2 regions of the Massilia sp. W12 genome follow, and region 2 is predicted to be linked to the other one. Evidence: predicted binding sites of a transcription regulator. Region 2 holds the regulator's gene; the other holds the start of a gene.

Region 1 (3,412 bases), 710 kb from region 2:
CTTGGTCGCCGGATCATAGGAAATCAGGCTTTTAACCGTGGTGTTGAACTCGTTATACGCTTTGACAAAGGCTTGCACCCCGCTTTTTACGCCGCCGGTATCGCGCGCCACGGTCAAATTGGAAGTCCCGGTCTTGCTCACCGTCAGACTGACCCCCTGAATCGCATCCGTCACGGTATTGCTGTTGCTGCTGACCTCAATGCCGTTGACTGTCAACTTCGTGCTTTGCGCGGCGGAAATTTGATTCAATTTTTGCGTGCCGCCCGCGTCATAACTGAGCAAATCAGAAATTGTGGCGTCCGGGCTGCTGCCGCCAACATCGATTTTCAAGGTGGAACTGGCCCCGCTCTTGGTCGAGGAAATCACCAGATGATAGGGATTGCTGCCGGAACCATCCGAAATAATCGAAGCAGAAACACCGATATTGGCCTTGTTGATGGCGTCGCGGATACCCTGCAGTGAATTATTGCTTGAATCAATCGTCACCGTGCCAATGCTTTGATTCGCGTCGGCGGCAAAGCTGCTGCCGATATAGCTGCCGGCGGCGCCCGCGACCAGACCCGCCAGCGTGGCGTCATTGCCGGCCACCGTGATCGGCGTGGCGCTGCTGGACGCCAGCGTCACGCTGGCGGTGGTGGTGACTGTGGAGCCGCTGTTGGCGCTGCCGCTGTTGCCGATGCCGCCGGTGACTGTGCCCGAGATTGTTTCCGCCACCGTCAGATTTGCGCCCTCGGCGCTGAAAAATTGCAAGCTGCCGTCAGCGGCGTTGCCGCTGAAAGTGATATTCGCCGCCGCCAGCGCATTCGTGACGGCATTTGTGCCCGCCAGGGTGGCGTCCAGGCTGGCCGCTGTGACGCCGCTGCCGGCGCCCACGCCGCTGGCCTGGCTGGCGATTTCCACCCCGCCCACGCTCAGACTGTAAGTGCCGCTGCCGCTGGTGTCGATATCGCCGAATGTACTGGCCCCGCTGTTTCCAAACAGCGTCGCGCTGGTGGCGGTGGTGGAGGCGGTGGCGGTTACTCCGCTGGTGCTGGATTTTGCGTTAATCGCCGCCGCCAGCGCTTTCGCGCTCTTGGTGTTGCTGTCAGTACTGATGGCCACGCCGTTCAAACTCAAAGAACCGTCGGCAATGCCATTGCTGGCCACCGTGGCTGACAGATTGCTGCCAGCAATGCCAAACACACCGCCGGAAACTGTGCCGAAGCGGAAGGTGAGGGTGGTGCTGCCGCCGCCGCCAATCGCCGCTGTTGTGCTGGCTTTGCCGGCGGTGGCCAGGGCTTGCGACTGCGCCATTTGTTTGACATTGATGGCGTAAGAGCCGGCCACTGCTTTACTGGTCGCGCTCGCGCTCAACACCGCGCTGTCGCTGGCGTTGGCGGAGACCGATTGATAGGTCGCCTGATTTGATAAACTGCTCAAGGAAGATTGCAGGCTGGTGACGGCGCCGTTCAAGCTGCCAAGGGCGCTGATCTTGCCCTGCAAGGCGGTTTCCTTGGCATCGAGCTCTTTGAGGGGCTGAGCCTCGACCGCCATCAGCTTGGAAATCAAGCCGTTGATGTCGAGGCCGGAGCCAATGCCGGGGGAAGAAATGCCCACTTCAATCTCCTGTTTCAGAATGCTTCATTATTGTGGATTATCGGCATTGGCAAACCTGACTTTAGAGGGGAGAAAGCCTGCTTTTTCCTTTTCTTGACTGCTTTTTGCGTTATAGACGATTTATTGTGCAAAAGACAGAGTCAGGCCTCCGCCTGAGCGCTAAATGTGGAAAAAAGAGGTGAAAAGAGGAAAATCGGGCGTAAAGAAGCGCCTCTGCAGGCGCAAAGCATGCAGTCAAGGCGTTTGCCAACGCGAGCGCGTCAGGCGGAGTTCAGGCTTTTTGCTTAATCAATAAACCATGCACATTGTCCAAAGCCTTGGCGATTTCCAGTGCTTCATCAGAAGGAATCTGGCGTAATATTTCCTTGGTCTTGCGGTCCACCACCTTGATCACGGTGATGTTGGTGTCATCGTCAATTTTAAATTCAATATCCTGAGCCAGCGACTGCAACTGCTTATTGATATTTTTGACAGCCTCGTTCAACTTTTCCGGCGCAATCGCCGACTTGTTTTTTTCTACCGCCTTGTTGCTGTCAGCCGGGGTGGCGGCGTATTTTTCTTCCACCGCATTCGACGCATTGCTGGCAGCAGGCTGGGTTGTGGCCTGCGGCGGAGCGCCAGCGCGCTCATTGCGTTCGGCATACACCTGCCTCGGCTGAGCATTTGCGCCTATCGATTGGATATTCATGATCTACATCCTTCGCGAAAATTCCCCGGACGGAACCAGTCCGGCCAGGGAACCCTTCAACTTGAGTAATCCGCGTCTTTCGACGTTTATCCGGCGCCGCCGCCCAAGGCCGCGCCGCCGGTTTGCGCCGATTAACCGCGCAACAGCGACAATACGCCGTTGGGCAGAGAGTTGGCCTGCGCCAACATCGCTGTACCGGCCTGCTGCAGGATCTGGCCACGGGTCAGTTTTGCTGTTTCCGAGGCGAAGTCAGTATCCTGAATCCGGCTGCGCGATGCAGACAGGTTTTCAGACGTGGTTTGCACACTCACAACCGCGCTTTCAAAACGTGATTGCAATGCGCCGTAGGTAGCGCGCTGGCCATTCACTGCCGCCAAACCGGAGTCCACAATCTTCAGTGCGGCTTGAGCGCCGGACACGGTTGAGACGTCAACCGTCGAGATCGTGTTGAGGGTGGCGGAAGCGCCGGTGAAGTCAGTTGCAGTAATCGTGCCGCCCACAGCAAAACCCTTGTCAGAATTCAAACGCACGTAACCGATCGAGGTGGTGGAGTTGGTCGCGCCGCCGGCCACGGTGTAAGCCGCGCCCTGATTCGTGCCATCCGCCGCCAGGTTTTGATTGTCAAACGAAGCGGTTGCGTTCGTGCTGTTATTCTGAATCGAGATGTTATTGCCGGTGGAGTTGGTCAGGATGATGCCGTTGCTGGCGTCATTGATCTTGGCCGACACGCCGGTTTTGGAAGAAGCGTCATTGATCGCCGACACTGCAGCAGCCAGACCGCCGCTGGTGTTGGAGGTCACAGCAAAGGACACGTTGGCCGCAGTTGCGTTGTCCGAGGTGATCGCCAGAGAATAAGATTCACCTGCGGTGAAGCTCAACTGGGTTTTGGTTTCGGCGTCCGCTGTCACACCGGTCACTGCTGCATAGCCGTTTACAGTGGCGGCCACTGTTTTTGCAGTGTCCGAGGCTGTTACCGTCACAGACTGGGTGGACAAACCTTGAATGTCGAACGTGCCGGCAGTGTAAGCCACTGCAGCAGTATCGCCAGCCGCCACGCCATTGGTGCGGTATTCATTATTGCCGTAGTTATTGGTGCGGAAGTTGGCGGTGGTGGCGGTAATGGTCTGG
Region 2 (3,412 bases):
CCGCGCATTGCGCAATAACAACAGCGCCAATCAGCTGCAAGATGCTGAATTGCCGCTGGTGATGGCGATGGCGCGGCAGCGTGAGGACAATCGCTCGATGGAGGTGCGCCTTGGCTAATTTCGATTTCGATCAGGCCGAGGGCCTGCGCCGCATGCTGGCCGGGGCGCGGCCACGGATTGTCACTTTTCTTTCCGCCACTGATCAGGAAGACCGCAGCGCGATGCTGGTCAATCTCTGCGCCTCGCTCTCAGACACCGGCACCGATGTGGTTTTGCTCGACACATGTTGCCATAGCCGCAGCGTGGCCAACCGGCTCGGTCTGGCGCAAGGCCCGGCGCTGTCCGATCTGGCGCAACACGCGTGCGAGCTGGATCAAATGCTGCGCCAGGCGCCGCAAGGCTTTCAAGTGGCGACGCTGGCGCCGCACAGCATCAACCCGCGCCGCCTGCTGCCGGCGGCCAGACAAGCCTTGAATCAAGCCTTTTCCACTCTGTGCAAACGCGCCAGCGTACTGGTGCTGGAGGCGGAATTTGATCCGGCCTGCGGTTTTGCCTTGCCAGCCATGGCTGAAAATGAGATCGTGCTGCAGGTATCCAACAGCGCGCGTTCAATAAAAGCCGGCTATGCATTGATCAAAAGCATCAGTCTTACCCTTGGCCGCCGTCCTTTCGGTATACTGGTGACGGGCGCCAGTGAAAGCGAAGCAAAACTGGTATACGATAATATGGCCCGGGCAGCGAGCCGGTATCTGGCGGTGGAATTGAAATCAATGGGCAGTGTGCCTGCTGATGAATATGTCTATCGTGCGGCGCGCCTGGGCAAGGCGGTGATCGATGCTTTTCCCTTGGCGGGGGCATCGGTTGCTTATCGCCGTTTGGCAGGCCGCCTGCGTGTGGTTCCAGGATGGCCGCAGATGGCTGGCGAGCGGGGCGGGGCGTTTTCCGCAAGGCTTGCCGGAACTTGATAGCCACAACCATAAAACATGTACACGGCCAAAGGGAAAACGGAAAAAGATCACCTGCTGGAGATGCATGCGCCGCTGGTCAAAAAGCTCGCCCATCAAATGAAGGCGAAGCTGCCGCCCAGCGTCGAAGTGGATGATTTGATCCAGGCGGGCATGATGGGTCTGTTAGACGCCATTGGCCGCTATGAAGAGACCCACGGGGCCCAATTTGAAACCTATGCCGTGTTGCGCATCCGGGGCGCTATGCTCGATGAGTTGCGCAGCAGCGACTGGATGCCCAGAAGCGTGCGGCAGAATATGCGCAAGATCGAGGAAGCAATGAGTATTTTGCAGCAGCGTTTAGGCCACCCGCCGAGCGAATCTGAAGTCGCCAAGATGCTCAAAATTTCCCTTTCCGAATATCAGGAGATGCTGTCCGACAGCGGCGGCCATCAGCTGGTGTATTACGAAGATTTCCATGATGGTGAGGGCAGCGACAATTTCCTTGACCGCCATCTGGTGGACGAGGGCAGCGACCCTTTGCAAAGTCTGTTGCAGGATGATTTCCGGCTGGCGGTGATCCAGGCGATTGACGGTTTGCCTGAGCGCGAAAAGCTTTTAATGGGCTTGTATTACGAGCAGGAATTGAATTTGAAGGAAATCGGCGCGGTGATGGGCGTGTCTGAATCGCGCGTGAGTCAATTGCATACCCAGGCGGTGGCGCGCCTGCGCGCCGCCTTGCGGGAGCAAAAGTGGACTGGGGAAGTGTAGCCGGCTTAGCGCTCGGCCTGGCTGCGCTGTTAGGCGGTCAGTTGCTCGAAGGCGGCAAGCTTGCCGTCTTGCTGCAACCTACCGCCATGCTGGTGGTGGTGGTCGGCACGCTGGCGGCGGTGTTGTTGCAAAGCCGTCCGCGCGCTTTCCGCCGTGGCCTGCTGATGCTGCGCTGGGTGTTTAAGCCGCCGCCTGATCGCAGTCTGGAAATCGGGCGTGAGCTGACCAACTGGAGTTTAGTCGCCAGGCGCGAAGGCATGTTGAGTCTGGAGCGCTACGCCAAGGCGGTCAAAGATCCGTTTCAAGCCAAGGGTTTGCGTCTGATTGTGGACGGGGTGGCGCCGGCCAAATTGCGTGAGATTCTGGAAGAGGATATCAATGCCTGGGAAAGCGCCGAGCAGCAGGCGGTGCGCATCTGGGAAGCCGCCGGCGGTTATGCGCCGACCATCGGCATCATGGGCGCGGTGCTGGGCTTGATTCATGTGATGGGCAATTTATCCGAACCGTCCAAATTGGGCAGCGGGATCGCCGTCGCGTTTGTCGCCACGATTTACGGCGTGGGCTTGGCGAATCTGGTGTTTTTGCCGATTGGCGTCAAATTGCGCACCCTGTTGCAGCGCGAAACCACGCTGCGTGAGCACATGGTGTCGGTGTTTGTGGATATCGCCAGCGGCGATAATACGCGGGTGGTGGAGGAACGCGTCACGCATTGGGGAGACTAGCATATGGCGCGGCGCAAACCCGAGGAACCGCCTGAAAACCGCGAACGCTGGCTGGTGTCCTACGCCGATTTTATTACGCTCTTGTTTGCCTTCTTTGTGGTGATGTATGCGATTTCCTCGGTGAATGAAGGCAAGTACAAAATTTTGTCCGACGCGCTGGGTTCAGAGTTTGGCGCTGCGCGCGCCGGCCAGCCCGGGCCGGATACCATCCCCCTGATCACGCCGCAGCAGATCGCCAGCCGCAAGCGCTCTGAAGCGATCAAACGCGAGCGTATCGCCATGACGCAAATGGCGCGCAATCTGCAAAAAGTCTTGGCCCCGCTGGAAAAAGAAGGCAAGGTGCGCGTCACTCAGGGCGTGCGCGGGGTGAGTGTGGAAATCAACGCCAGCGTCTTGTTTGCCCCCGGTGAGGCGCGTCTTTCGCCGGAGTCTGATCAAACCCTGCGTTTGGTGGCCACTGTGATGAGCGAGGATGAGCACGCGATTCAAGTCGAGGGGCACACCGATAATCTGCCGATTGCGAATGCGCTGTTTGCTTCCAATTGGGAATTATCCAGCGCGCGCGCATCCGCCGTGGTGCGCTTATTTATTGAGGCCGGGGTGGATGAAAAGCGCATGAGTGCGGTGGGACACGCCGCCACCCGTCCGGTGGCCGATAATAATCAGGCCGAGGGACGGGCGCGTAACCGGCGCGTGAATATCACAATTTTGACCGGCATTCCCGATCAGGTGGTGGAAGTGCCGACCAGCGGCCCGCTGCCCGCCGTTGCGCCCTGAGCGGGGCCGCCTCATACTTTGCGGATATCGAGCAGGAGCGAATTTTTGCGGCGTTTGTTATAAAACTGCTGCCAGTTCGCGCCACTGATTTTGCTGTAATCGCCGTCTTTCACCAAAAACACGATTTCTTTGTCCGTATTGTGGCCTTGCCGGTGTTCCAGCCCGGAAAACTCCCGTTTGCTGGCGTTTTGTACGTGA

Evidence for each region. Region 2 encodes FliA, which starts transcription of late flagellar genes. Its sites were predicted from a motif close to CTAAAGTTTNNNNNNNNNNNGCCGNTA; they were not measured.
Region 1: a site for FliA is predicted at 1,635-1,661, ahead of fliD (flagellar filament capping protein FliD). Genes of this name have one in related genera too.

Annotation. Positions count from the first base shown of each region.
Region 1 covers NZ_CP147776.1:2,193,663-2,197,074, forward strand. Annotated here, with positions in the region: gene fliD (flagellar filament capping protein FliD) at 1-1,596, opposite strand, end outside; gene V8J88_RS08825 (flagellar protein FlaG) at 1,868-2,284, opposite strand; gene V8J88_RS08830 (flagellin) at 2,416-3,412, opposite strand, start outside.
Region 2 covers NZ_CP147776.1:1,487,595-1,491,006, forward strand. Annotated here, with positions in the region: gene flhF (flagellar biosynthesis protein FlhF) at 1-118, shown strand, start outside; gene V8J88_RS06010 (antiactivator of flagellar biosynthesis FleN protein) at 111-965, shown strand; gene V8J88_RS06015 (RNA polymerase sigma factor FliA) at 984-1,715, shown strand; gene V8J88_RS06020 (flagellar motor protein) at 1,697-2,437, shown strand; gene motD (flagellar motor protein MotD) at 2,441-3,214, shown strand; gene V8J88_RS06030 (hypothetical protein) at 3,226-3,412, opposite strand, start outside.